3 regions of the Streptomyces sediminimaris genome follow, and region 2 is predicted to be linked to each of the others. Evidence: riboswitches for the same ligand, from Rfam matches in the RefSeq annotation. Region 2 holds a riboswitch; each other region holds the start of a gene.
What was found. Region 2 has a riboswitch for cyclic di-AMP ahead of ACJ9NR_RS24270 (C40 family peptidase). Riboswitches for the same ligand answer to the same signal wherever they lie in the genome.
Positions count from the first base shown of each region.

Region 1: linked by a shared signal. The riboswitch ahead of ACJ9NR_RS32285 (M23 family metallopeptidase) and the one ahead of ACJ9NR_RS24270 (C40 family peptidase) in region 2 are both predicted to bind cyclic di-AMP.
Region 3: linked by a shared signal. The riboswitch ahead of ACJ9NR_RS04835 (C40 family peptidase) and the one ahead of ACJ9NR_RS24270 (C40 family peptidase) in region 2 are both predicted to bind cyclic di-AMP.

Region 1 covers NZ_JBJWOT010000001.1:7,052,003-7,056,434, reverse strand. Annotated here, with positions in the region: gene ACJ9NR_RS32295 (TetR/AcrR family transcriptional regulator) at 1-579, shown strand, start outside; gene ACJ9NR_RS32290 (SGNH/GDSL hydrolase family protein) at 625-1,410, opposite strand; gene ACJ9NR_RS32285 (M23 family metallopeptidase) at 1,691-2,611, opposite strand; cyclic di-AMP (ydaO/yuaA leader) riboswitch at 2,616-2,783, opposite strand; gene ACJ9NR_RS32280 (alpha-galactosidase) at 3,079-4,432, opposite strand, start outside.
Region 2 covers NZ_JBJWOT010000001.1:5,186,544-5,190,975, reverse strand. Annotated here, with positions in the region: gene pcrA (DNA helicase PcrA) at 1-969, opposite strand, end outside; cyclic di-AMP (ydaO/yuaA leader) riboswitch at 1,499-1,666, shown strand; gene ACJ9NR_RS24270 (C40 family peptidase) at 1,675-2,850, shown strand; gene ACJ9NR_RS24265 (tellurite resistance/C4-dicarboxylate transporter family protein) at 2,975-3,949, shown strand; gene ACJ9NR_RS24260 (hypothetical protein) at 3,927-4,280, opposite strand.
Region 3 covers NZ_JBJWOT010000001.1:1,043,136-1,047,567, forward strand. Annotated here, with positions in the region: gene ACJ9NR_RS04820 (hypothetical protein) at 1-262, opposite strand, end outside; gene ACJ9NR_RS04825 (LysR family substrate-binding domain-containing protein) at 516-1,277, opposite strand; gene ACJ9NR_RS04830 (DUF5997 family protein) at 1,383-1,787, shown strand; cyclic di-AMP (ydaO/yuaA leader) riboswitch at 2,021-2,194, shown strand; gene ACJ9NR_RS04835 (C40 family peptidase) at 2,203-3,852, shown strand; gene ACJ9NR_RS04840 (helix-turn-helix transcriptional regulator) at 4,036-4,432, shown strand, end outside.

The DNA of each region.
Region 1 (4,432 bases), 1.9 Mb from region 2:
CTGCTGCGGGCCGCCATCGAGCAGATCGAGGCGCGGGGCGTGGCCGCGGTCAGGATCGCCGACGTCGCCTCGGCGCTCGGTGTGAGCAACGCGCTGGTGCTGTACCACTTCTCGACGAAGGAGAAGCTGGTCGCCGCCGCGTTCACCTTCGCGGCCGAGGACGACCTCGCCCATCTGCGCAAGCTGCTCGGCCGCCGTACGACGGCGCTGCGGCGGCTGCGCTCGGCGGTGCGCTGGTACGCGCCGACGGGCCAGGCCAAGGGCTGGCGGCTGTGGATCGAGGGCTGGGCGGCGGCGCTGCGCGAGCCGGCGCTGCGGGAGGTCACGCGCGACCTGGACAAGCAGTGGAAGGCGGCGCTCGCCGAGGTGATCGCCGAAGGGGCGGCCGGGGGCGAGTTCCGCTGCCCGGACCCGCACGGCGCGGCCCTGCGCCTGACGGCCCTGCTCGACGGGCTCGCCGTGCAGATGACGTCGTACGGCGGCGCGATCTCCCGCGCGCGGGCGCAGGAGTGGGTGGACGACGCGCTGGCACGTGAACTGGGCATGGAGCGGGCGGCGTTGACGGCGTCCGGGCACTGAGCCCCCGCCCGGGGCGGGGGCCCACGTCCGGCGGACCCGGAGGCCTCAGGCGACCGAGGAGATCCGCATCCTGATGTCGTCCGGGGACAGCGTGCCCTTCGCCGTCACGTGATCGCCGGAGGACTCGCCGCGCAGCCGCCGGCCGATCCAGGGCACCAGGTACTCGCGCGCCCACTGCACGTCGTCCCGGCGGATCTCCAGGGCGCCGCGCGGCGGCAGCGGCGGCCAGGGCTGGTCCGGGTCGGCCGGGATGTCGAGACCGAGGACCTGCCCGGCGCGCAGCGCGACGCGCGTGTGCCCTTCGGGTGAGAGGTGGAGCCGGTCGCCGTCCCAGGCCCGGCGGTCCTGCACGGTCTTGAGGGACCACAGGTCGAGCACCGGGCAGCCGTAGCGGTCCGCGATGGCCCGGACATGACCGTTGTAGGTGGCGATCTTGCCGCGCAGGCGCTGGAGCACGGGAACGCCGCGGGTGTCGAACCCGGTCGTCACCATGACCGTTCCCGCGGCCTCGGTGAGCCGGGCGACGGCCCGCTCGAAACGCTCGGCGACCTCGTCGGGGTCGGTGCCCGGCCGGATGATGTCGTTGCCGCCCGCGCAGAAGGAGACCAGGTCCGGCTCGAGGGCGATCGCCTGCGGCACCTGGTCCGCCACGATCTGGTCGAGCAGCTTCCCGCGCACCGCCAGGTTCGTGTAGCCGAAGTCGCCCTCGGGCCGCCGGTCCGCGAGGAGCACGGCGAAACGGTCGGCCCAGCCGACGTACGCCCCGTCGGGGCCGGGATCGCCGACGCCCTCGGTGAAGCTGTCCCCCACCGCGACGTACGACCCGATCACTGCTCTGCTGTCACTCTTCGAATCGTCTGCCACGTCGACCGATGATCCACCTTTGAATGTGACCTACGCGACCGTAAGAAAGCGCCGGAAGGGCTTGACGGGCGGTGAGATAAGACACTTCTAAAGTGTTCGCCAAGCTCGGAATAACCGTCCGGACCGCACTGTTGCCTTCTCAACTGCCCTGTCTGTGCGCGGAGTCCGTGCGCGGACATACCGAAGGCCGGACCCGGGGATCGAGGTCCGGCCTTCGGCAGCGTGTCAGGAGAGGTGGCAGGGGGGGTCAGCCGACGGTGACGCCCTTCGAGCGGAGGTAGGCGACCGGGTCCACGTCGGAGCCGTAGTACGGCGTGGTGCGGATCTCGAAGTGCAGGTGCGGGCCGGTCACGTTGCCGGTCGCACCGGAGAGGCCTAGCTGCTGGCCGGCGGTCACGGCCTGGCCGGCCGAGACGGATATCCGGGACAGGTGGCCGTACTGGGCGTAGTGGCCGTCGGCGAGCCTGATGACGACCTGGTTGCCGTACGCGCCGCCCCACCCGGCGGAGACCACCGTGCCGGTGCCGACCGCCCTGACGGTGGTGCCGGTCGGGACCACGAAGTCGACGCCGGTGTGGTAGCCGCTGGACCACATGCTGCCGGCCACCTTGTAGCCGGTGCCGATGGCGGAGCTGTTCACCGGGAGGGTGAAGCCGCTGCCGGTGGTCTCGGACGCCTGCGTGGCGGTGGTCTTCCTGCCGGCCGGCTTCTTGGCGGACGGCTTCTTGGCGGAGGCCTTCGGAGCCGTGGAGGACCGGGCGGCGCTCGGCGCGGCCTTCTTGCCGAGCGTGAGCTTCAGGCCGGGGTGGATCAACGACGGGTCGTCACCGACGGCCCGGCGGTTGTCCGAGTAGAGCTTCTTCCAGCCGCCGTCCACATGCTGCTCGCCGGCGATCTTCGAGAGACAGTCACCGGCGCGCACCGAATAGGTGCGAACGCCGTTGCCGGCCACGGCATTCTTCTTCTCCGTGGCCTTTTTCCCGGCGCTCGGAAGGGACTGGACGGCCTTTTGGGAAACCGACTGGGAAACGGAGTCCGCGGTGGCGGCGTGGGCGCCGGTGGCCCCCATCAGCGGGAGTGCGAGCGCGGCGCCACCGGTTCCGGCGACGGCCATGGTGCGGGTGAAGCGCAGGGACTTCGGACGGCGGTGCTTACCCTTCGCGGGCATGACGAATTCCTCTCCGGCGCCTACGAGGTGAGCTGTCGGGTGCGGGCTGGAGATGCCCGGCCGCGCGTTCGACGCGGCTTTACCCCTAGCCGTTCCGGAGACCGGAACAGGCGGTGATTCCTGTGGGTCCCCCGCTCCTGCCGTTCACGGGTGAGTTGTGCGGGCACCGGACGGCGGCAGGATTGGGCGTCCGTCCGGATCGGTGGTGAACGTAGGCGACGAGGACGCAAAGGGACAAGTGACGGTTCCCCGTGAAAGCGATTCTGTTGATCCTTGAGGGGAAACCGTGGTGACCCAGCGTTATTCGAAGGCTGTCTTCGCAGGCGAATTCCCTTGTCCGGCGCGTCCATTACGTGAACATGACGGACCACGTTCGGTCACGGATATGACGCTCCTCACGCACCGCGCCGCCAGGAGGCCCTATTTACGAGCGAGTTGGAGCGAAAAGACCAATACGGACACACCGCTCACACGCGGCGCAGACGGACGACGGCCGCGTCGAGATCGCCGCGCAGCCCGGTGCGCAGTCCGTGGTGGAGCAGTACGGCACCTCTGTGGATTTCACCCGTTTCAAGGCATTCGTACGAAGCGGCCGGATCGAGACCCCTGAGCCGCAGCGCGGGCACGGGTTCGCCGTGGCTCTGCGCCTGCAGCCAGGCCAGGACGACCGCCTCGTCCCCGCGTACGTACTGCACCGCGCTCAGCCCGCCCGCGGGCGGCCGCAGCCGGTAGAGGTCCCCCTGCTGCACCAGGGGGCGGATCTCCTTGTAGAGGGCCACCCACTCCCCCGCCTCGGCCAGCTCCTCCTCGCTCCAGCGGGTGAGGTCGCCGCCGACGCCGAGCACTCCGGCCATGGAGCTGACGAACCGGAAGCGCAGCGAGCTGACGCGGCCGTTGAGCTGGGTGTTGGGGCTGTCGGTGACCCAGGCCGCCATCACGCGCGCGGGGTGGATCTGGCTGAAGCCGTGCTGGATGGCGAGCCGGTCGAGCGGGTCGGTGTTGTCGGAGGTCCACACCTGGTCCGTACGGCCCATGATCCCGAGGTCGATCCGGCCGCCGCCGCCCGAGCACGACTCGAAGGCGACACCCGGGTGGGCCGCGCGCAGCCGGTCCAACAGGCCGTACAGGGCGTGGACATGGTCGGTCCACAGCCGCTGCGGGTAGGGCTCGCCGGGCCAGCCCGCATCGGTGAAGCAGCGGTTGAAGTCCCACTTCACGTAGTCGATCGGGGCGCTGGACAGCAGCGCGTCGAGCTGCTGCCACAGGTGGTCCTGGACATCCTCGCGGGCCAGGTTCAGTACGAGCTGATTGCGGAACTCCGTCCGCTTTCGTCCCGGCTGGAACTGGACCCAGTCCGGATGCTCGCGGTAGAGGTCGCTGTCCGGGTTGACCATCTCGGGCTCCACCCAGATGCCGAACTGCATGCCGAGGGCGTGCACGTACTCCGCGAGGGGCCTGAGCCCCTTCGGGAAGCGGTCCGGGTTGGGCGACCAGTCGCCGAGCCCGGCCCGGTCGCTGGTGCGCCGGCCGAACCAGCCGTCGTCGACGACGAACAGCTCGACGCCGATCGCGGCGGCCCGCCGGGCGAGCACCGACTGCTGCTCCTCGGAGATGTCGAACTCCGTGGCCTCCCAGGAGTTGAACAGCACCGGCCGGTCCCGCTGCGCGTCCGGGATCACGTACGCGCGCTGGTAGGCGTGCCAGGCACGGCTCGCCCCGCCGAAGCCGCCCTCGCTCCACAGGCCCGCGAAGACGGGCGTGGTCCAGGACTGCCCCGCCTCCAGGCGCAGCAGCCCGGAGTCGTCGTATCCCGAGCCGCCG
Region 2 (4,432 bases):
GCACAGTTCGGCGGGCGGCAGGTCGTGCTCGCTGGGCGGTACGTCCTCGTCGTGCGCGCCGGTGCCGACGAGTTCCCGTACGAGGGCGTACTGGGCGTGGTTGGTGTCCTGGTACTCGTCGACCAGGACGTGCCGGAAGCGGCGGCGGTAGTGCTCGGCGACGTCCGGGAAGGCGCGCAGCAGGTTGACGGTCGTCATGATCAGGTCGTCGAAGTCGAGGGCGTTCGCCTCGCGCAGCCGTGACTGGTACATGGCGTAGGCCTGCGCGAGGGTCTTCTCGAAGCCGTCGGCGGCCTGGCCCGCGAAGTCCTCCTCGTCGATCAGCTCGTTCTTCAGGTTGCTGATCTTGGCGCTGAAGGACTTCGGCGGATACCGCTTGGGGTCGAGGTCCAGGTCGCGGCAGACCAGGGCCATCAGGCGCTTGGAGTCGGCGGCGTCGTAGATCGAGAACGACGACGTGAAGCCGAGCTTCTTCGACTCCCGGCGCAGGATGCGCACGCACGCGCTGTGGAAGGTCATCACCCACATCGCGTTCGCGCGCGGGCCGACGAGCTGCTCGACGCGCTCCCTCATCTCACCCGCGGCCTTGTTGGTGAAGGTGATCGCGAGGATCTGGCCCGGGTGGACGTGCCGCTCGGCGAGCAGGTGGGCGATGCGGTGGGTGAGCACACGGGTCTTGCCCGAGCCGGCGCCTGCCACGATGAGCAGCGGGGTGCCGGAGTGGACGACGGCCGCGCGCTGGTTCTCGTTCAGCCCGTCCAGCAGGGCGGCCGGGTCGAGCACCGGGCGCGGGGCGCCGTCACGGTAGTGGGTGTCCCGGTCCGGCGGCACGTCGAACTTCCCACCGAACAGATCGTCCGGAACCGGCTCCGGTCCGTGATCGTCCTCGGGCGGCGGCGGGGGCCCCTCCTCGTGCCCGCGAGGGGCCTGGAGGTCCGCCAGGAAGCTGTCGTCAAAGAGGCTGCTCATCGCCCTCCGAGTCTAGGGCGCCGCACTGACAGCCCGCCGCCGCCCCGCGAACTTCGCCGAAACGGGGGCGTCCCTCCTCGTCACGAGGCCCCGGCTCCGGCCCCGACCCCGGCTCTGGCTCCGGCTCCGGCTCCGGCTCCGGCGTCACGAACCCCAGACCGGGCCCCAGCCTCTCGTCACGAGGACCAGACCCGGCCCCGATCCCGGCCCCAGCGCAACGAGGGCCCAGCCCCGGCCTCAGCCCCAGCGCCACGAGGGCCCAGCCCCGGCCTCAGCCCCAGCGCCACGAGGGCCCAGCCCCGGCCTCAGCCCCAGCGCCACGAGGGCCCAGCCCCGACCCCAACCGTGGTGACCGAACAGCCGCGAATCCACGCAGACCGCACCACGCCCGACCGCACCGCTCGGCGCCTTGACCAAAGGTCACGAAAATGTATCGGGCATATCGAACATCAACCTTCACAGCGGCCACACGAGTTGGCTACGGTTCCGGGCGGGCCGTACGACCCCCACCGGCGAACGTCGCCGGGCCGCGCGGCCTCCGCCGAGTCCGGTGCGCCACCGCGCGCCCGGAGCCGGGGACCCACCGTTCCCGGGGTGAATCGGTCCGACCCCGCACGGGAGCGGACCGTAGGGCAAGCCTTCCGAACCACCCGCCCGAACCCGACAGCTAACCCGGTAGGCGGAACGTGGAAGGAGTCGCCTCCCTTGGCGTCGCACCGCAAGTCGCGCCCCTCAGCCTCGCGCGTCACAGGCATACGCACCCCCGCTCTCGCCACGGCCGCCCTCACCTCCGTGGCCCTGCTCTCCCAGTCGGCCAACGCCGCCCCCGTGACCGACGGCAGGCCGAGCCTCGAGGAAGTCGAGAAGAAGGTCGACGACCTCTACCGCCAGGCGGAATCGGCCACCGAGAAGTACAACGCGGCCAAGGAGAAGACCACGACGCAGCGCAAGCGCGTCGACACCCTCCTCGACGACGTCGCCAAGCGCGCCCAGAAGCTCAACGAGGAGCGGGAGCGGCTCGGCACCTTCGCCGCGGCCCAGTACCGCACCGGCGCCGCCGCACCCGACACGGCGACCTTCCTGCTCGCCGACTCCCCGCAGGACTACTTCGACCAGACGCAGCTGATGGGCCGGCTGACCGCCCGGCAGAAGTCCGCGGTGGACGACTACTTCACCGAGCAGTCCGCGACGATGAAGAAGCGCCAGGAGGCGTCCAAGGACCTCCGGACGCTCACTGACACGCAGAGCGACCTGCGGACGGCCAAGGCCACCGTGCAGAAGAAGCTCTCCGACGCGCGCGAGCTGCTGTCGAAGCTGACCGCCGAGGAGAAGGCGCGGCTCGCGGCGATCCAGCGGAAGAAGGAGGAGGAGGCCGCGCGCAAGGCTGCTGAGCTGGCCAGGCAGCAGGCCGCCGCGCAGAAGGCCAAGGAGGAGGCCGCGGCGGCGAGCAGTTCCTCGTCCGGCTCCACCGCCGGCTCTTCCACCGACTCGGGTTCCACCTCCACCGGCGACTCCGCGTACGCCACCAAGGCGGCGAAGGCGCTCGCCTTCGCCCGCGCGCAGATCGGCAAGCCGTACGTCTGGGGTGCCACCGGCCCCGACTCCTACGACTGCTCCGGCCTCACCCAGGCCGCCTGGAAGGCCGCCGGTGTCAGCCTGCCGCGCACCACCTATGACCAGGTCGACGCGGGCACCACGGTCTCCCTCGCCGACGCCCAGCCGGGCGACCTGATCTTCTTCTACGACGACATCAGCCACGTCGGCATCTACATCGGCAACGGCATGATGATCCACGCGCCGAAGCCGGGCGCGTACGTCCGCGAGGAGTCGATCTACTACGCCGGTTCGTCGATCATCCACAGCGTGGTGCGCCCGGCCTGATGAGGCAGGTGCGGGGCGCTCCCCGCCCGCCGCGAAGTACCTCGTATGTGCTGCCGCGCCGGTGCCGCGCCCGTGCCGTGCCTGTGCCGCGGCACTGAGCGGTGGAGCGCTTAGCATCGAGCCCATGTCCGGCCCCAGCTCCTTCCGCGCCTGGTGGGCGCGGCGCCCCCCGGCGGCCGGAGCCGCCGTGATGGCGACCGGCATCGTGTCGGTCGGCCTGCGTATGACGGGGCAGGAGGTGCTGTCGTGGATCACCCTGGTCCTGGCGAGCGCCGTCTGGGCGGGGCTGGCGGCGAACTTCGGCATGAGTCTGGTGCGGGGCCGGGAGCGGTGGTGGGCGGACGCGCGGCAGCCGCCGTCGCTGACCGCCGTCGCGGCGACCACCGTGCTCGGCACCCGGTTCAGCCTCCTCGGCCGGCCGGTCCTGGCCGAGGCCCTGCTCGCGTCGGCGGCCGTGCTGTGGCCGGTGCTGATCGTCGAGGTCGTACGGAACTGCCGGCGCCGTATGCCGGGTTCGGTGTTCCTGTGCTGCGTGGCCACGCAGGGGCTCGCGGTGCTCGGCGCCACGCTCGCCGGGGCCGGGGCGACCGCGTGGCTCGCGCACGCCGCCCTCGTGCTGTTCGGGCTCGGCCTCGTCCTCTACGGCTTCGCGCTGTCCCGTTTCGAGCTGCGGCAGGTGGCCGAGGGGCAGGGCGACCACTGGGTGGCGGGCGGCGCGCTCGCCATCTCGGCGCTCGCCGGATCGAAACTCCTCGCCGCTGACAGCGCGCGCCTGTACCTGTGGAACGACGACGACCGCGGCGTCCTGCGCACGGTCACCGCCGCCCTGCTCGTGCTCGACCTGGCCTGGTACGCCGTACTCCTCGTCGCCGAGGCGGCCCGGCCCCGGCTGCGCTACGACGCGCGCCGCTGGTCGACCGTGTTCCCGCTGGGGATGACGGCGGTGGCGGTGCTGTCCGCCACCACCTCCCTCGGTGCCCCGTGGCTGAGGGGACCCGGGCAGGTGCTGCTCTGGATCGCGGTGGCGGTGTGGGCGGCCGTCGCCGCGGGGGCCGTGGCGGACGCCCGCGCCGGCCTCAGGTCCACAGCACCGCGATGAAGATGTTCGCCGTGGTGAGCAGGCCCACGAGCCCGAACAGGCCCTTGTCCACCTGCTCGTCGTCCCGCTTCACGTAGACCAGGCCGAGGATCACGACCAGCAGGGCCAGCTTGATACCGATCTTGACGTTGTTGACGTGATGATCGTCGGCCTGGTTGAGGCCGACCAGCACCGCTCCGGTGACCAGCATCGTCAGCGCCCCGTGCAGCATGCCGGGGACGAAGCGGGCCGTGCCCTGCCCCATCGCCTTCATCTGGGTGAGGAAGCCACCCAGCAGCGCGGCGATGCCGATGATGTGCAGGGCGACGAAGAGATGGATGAGTACGTCCATGGGGCTGGAGCTTAAACAGGGGCGCATGGGGCGTCCGGCACCGCCCTGCCCTTCGCGGATCCGACACCGGCCTGCCCCTCGGAGAATCGAGGCGGCAGCCGTCACGCGGACCGCGCCCAGGATGGCGCAGACCCGCCGAAGGATTCTGCGTA
Region 3 (4,432 bases), 4.1 Mb from region 2:
GCGACACCGGGGTGCGCAGCAGGGCCAGCCACAGCGGGAGGTCGGCGTTGACACCGCCGAGGACGCGGACCACCACCGCACCCGTGGGCCGCTGCGCCAGCGCGTGGAAGAAGATCACGCCGAAGGCGGCCACGAACGCCAGCGTCAGCCCGGACAGCCCGCGCCGCACGAGCTGCCGCACCGGATCGACCACGATGCCGTACCACTCGCCGCGCACCGTGCGCCCGACGAAGGACGCCGACCGCCACAGGGCGGCGCGCAACCGCTCACGTCCCCGGCGGCCGGGCGGAGCGGCCGGTGGTCCGTCGGCGCGCGGTGCGTCGGCGTGCGGCTCGTCCGCGCGAGGCCCGTCGGCGTACGGCTGATCGGTGAGCGGCTCACCGGCAAGCGGCTCGTCGCTGAGCGGCTCCTCCTCGGTGCCGCTCTCACGGCGCTCCCCCATGCGAAGCAAGACTCCCCCTGAGAGGGTGAAGGTGACCCGTACAGCACAGGGGCCACGCCACCCCGCCCGAGGGCTACGCCCGGCGGCGGGGCTTCCTGCGCTTGGCGCCCTTGGAGACGTCGGATTTGCCCCCGAGGTTGCGCGCCGTCGTTTTCGCGCCGGTGGAAGCGCGCCTGTCACCGGCCCGCGCGCCGGTCCTGCCCTTCGGCTCCGGCGCCGCGGCCTTGCGGCCCCGGGAGCTGTTGACCGTGCGCCCGCGGACGATGCCGATGAAGTCCTCGACCAGGTCCGTCGTCGCCTCCTCGGGCCACGCCAGGGCGACACTCGACTGAGGAGCGTCCACGACCGGCCGGTACACCAGGTCCCTGCGGTGGTGCAGGCGCGCCAGCGACTGCGGGACCACCAGCAGGCCCACTCCGGCCGCGACGAGTTCGACGGCGTCCTCCGTGGTGGCGGGACGCTCGACGGCGGGCCGGCCCGGCGGCCGGTCCCAGCCGAGGACGTCGTCCAGCGGGTGGAGGAGGACCTCTTCGGCGAGGTCGTCCACGCTCACCTCGTCCACCGCTGTGATCACGTGATCCCTGGGGATCACGACGACCGTCGTCTCCGTGTAGAGCGGGATGGCGCTGAAGTACGTACGGTCGACCGGCAGCCGCAGGAGTCCGGCGTCGGCGCCGCCGGCACGCAGCAGGCCGGGCGCCTCGGCGGCCGGTACGGCGAGGAGGGCCAGCGGGACGCCGGGCAGGCGCTCGTTCCAGATCCGCACCCACTTCGCGGGCGTCGCCCCCGGGACGTACGCGAGCCGGAACGTGGGAGATGCCTGCGAGCCTGTCACGCCGCAAGGCTACCGGCCCGGGGCGGTGCCGGGTCACCGGCCGTGACCGGTCCCGGGCCGGCGGCCCCGGTCGGGGCCGTCGTGTCCGCTCGATACCCTGACCCCATGACGTCGCACCAGAGCACCCAGACGATGAAGCCCGCGACCGCGGCGAAGAAGCTGGGTGTGTACCTCGAGGCCACCCCCGCCGAGTTCCGGGAGGGTGCCGTCTCGCGGGCCGAGCTCGACCGGTTGCAGGCCGATCCGCCCGCGTGGCTGCGCGAGCTGCGGGCCGACGGTCCGCACCCCCGTCCGGTGGTCGCGGCGAAGCTGGGCGTCTCCATCGCGGGCCTCGCGCGCGGCGGCGTCACCGAGGCGCTCACCACCGAGCAGATCGAGGCCCTGAAGCAGGAGCAGCCCGAGTGGCTGCTGAGGGAGCGCGCGACCCAGGCCGAGGTCCGCAAGGAGGCGGCCCGGATCAAGCAGCGGAACGCGGAGCGCGCGGCGCGGAGCGGGTCCGGCCGCTCCTGACCACCGCCCACCGCCCGGCCCACCGCCCGGCCCCGTGCCCGCCCGCCGGTCCGCCGGCGACGGTCGGTCGCCGTCCGGAGCCGCTGTGTACGGGCGCCCGGCACCTGACGGGACGTCACGACGAAGGTCACAGAAGCGTATCGGACATTCCGCCCCTCAACCTTCACACGAGCCGCACAAGTTGGCTAGTTTGGCGGCAGGCCGCACGAGTTCTTCCGGCGCCCCGCCGGGACGTGCGGCCTCCGCCGAGTCCGGTGCGCCCCCGTGGCAGCCGGAGCCGGGGACCCGACCGAACGATGGGGTGAATCGGCCCGACCGCCCGTCCGGGCAAGGGCCGTAGGGCATGCCTTCCGGATCGACCGCCCGAACCCGACAGCTGACTCGGTAGGCGGAGCACGGAAGGAGTACGGCTCCCATGGCGCCGGAACGATCGTCGCGCTCCCAAGGCTCCGGCCTTCCCGGAATGCGCAACTCCGCTCTCGCCACCGCTGCCCTCACCTCGGTGGCCCTGTTCTCACAGACGGCCGACGCCGCCGCGACGGCGGTGGACGCGGCCCCGAGCAGCGAGGACGTCCGGCAGCGGGTGAGCAGCCTGTACGACCGGGCCGAGAGCGACACCGGCCTGCACAACATCACCCGGGCGCAGTCCGCCTCCCGGGGCCGGGCCCCGGGAGGCGGGGGCCGGACCTCGGACCCCGATCTGGACAACCTCGCCCGGCAGTGGTTCCAGGGGGCGCGTTCGTCCCTGGGCCCGACGGCCCCGGCGATCCTCCCCGCCGACCGGCTGCCGGCCCAGCGCACCGCGGCCCGTCCGAAGGGGCCGGAACGGGCCTCCGGGACGGCGGGCCACGGCGCCGCCCGTGAGCTGGAGGCGGCCGCCCGGCCCGCCCTCGAACTTCCTGCCGGAGGGACCCGGCAGCGTCCCGCGGCGGAGCTGACGGCCGGCCCGACGGCCGCGCTGCCCGCTGTGCCGGCCCAGCGTCAGCAGACCGCGGCCCCGCCCGCGGAGGCGCCGGAGCCCGGGCAGGTGGTGCTGCGCCGCTCCAAGCAGGAGAACCAGCGCAAGATCGCGGCGGCCAGCGACCTGCTGTACCGGCACACCGCCCGGCAGACGTCCGCGGCCCCGCTCGCGGCCGCCCAGCCCCAGGCCCTCACCACGTGGCAGCCCCCGGCGGAGCAGTCCCAGCGCGCGGCGGAGGAGGCGTGGCGGCTGCGGCAGCCGAGCGTCCTCGACACGGGCGTACCCGCCCTCGGCCACTGGGGCGCGCAGCAGCCGGACGTCCCCGGCACCGCGATCCCCGCCGGTGAGGACTGGCGCACGCGGCAGCCGGCCCTGCTCGACACCGGCGCACCCGCCGCCGGGAACTGGGGCGCGCAGCAGCCGGACCTCCCCGGCACCGCGATCCCCGCCGGTGAGGACTGGCGCACGCGGCAGCCGGCCCTGCTCGACACCGGCGCCTCCGACGCCGGGAACTGGGGCGCGCGGCAGCCGGGCGTCGCCGAGACGGGTGTGTCCGCGGCCGAGGAGGCGTGGCGGATGCGGCTGCGGGAGCCCAGTGTCCTGGACACAGGGGTGCCGGCCGTCGAGGACTGGCGCATGCGGCAGCCGAGCGGCCTCGACACGGGCGTACCCGCCCTCGGCCACTGGGGCGCGCGGCAGCCGAGCGTCCTCGACACCGGCGTCCCGGCCGTCGAGGCGCCCGTCGGAACCCAGGCCGACCGGGCCGTCGCCTTCGCCCGCGCGCAGATCGGCAGGCCGTGTCTGTGGGGTGCGGTCGGGCCGGAGTCGTACGACAACGCGGGTCTCACCCAGGCGGCGTGGAAGGCCGCCGGGGTCGCACTGCCGCGCAGCACCTCCGAGCAAGCGGGCACCGGCACGGTGATCCCGCTCGCCGAGTCCCGCCCCGGCGACCTGATCTTCTTCCACGACAACTTCAGCCATGTCGGGCTGTACACGGGCAACGGCATGATGGTCCACGCGCCCGGTCCCGGCTCGGTCATCCGTGAGGAGTCGATCCACAACGCCGGTGAGGCGGCCGTACGGATCGCCGTGCGCCCCGCGTAAGGCGTGCTGCGGGCCGCCGGCCCCCCGCTCCGGCGGCCCGCACGGTGATCGGGCCCGAGATCATCGCGGCGGCCCGGTTGAAGTCTCGGACGGCGTGGGGTATCGCCGGTATGGGCAGAACTGCGTACGCGGCGGACGAGCGGAGAGAACGTGGGACAGGCGCGGGGCTCGGCACACGAGCGCATGCTGTCGGTGGCCGTCGCCGCGCTCAACGAGAGCGAGCCCGAGCGGCTCTGGCCGCTGCTGGCGAGCGCGCTGCCGGGCGTGTGCGGCGGCGAGACCCTGGTCTACAAGCTCGACGACTGGAGCGAGAGCGAGGGCACGGTGGGCATGCCGCCGGCCCTGGCCACGGTGTTCGACGGGCTCGCGGAGGAGGATCTGGGCCTGCTGCGCGCGGGGTACCCGTTCGCCCGGCACTATGCGGCGGGGTCCGGCAGGGAGCCCCTCACCGCGCGCCGGGCCGCCGGTTCCGCCTGGTCGGCGAGCCCGACCAGGCGGCTGATCGGCGACGCCATGGACGCGGACCACGTCCTGGCGATTCCGCTGCCCGGGACGACGACGCCGATCACCGGATGCATGA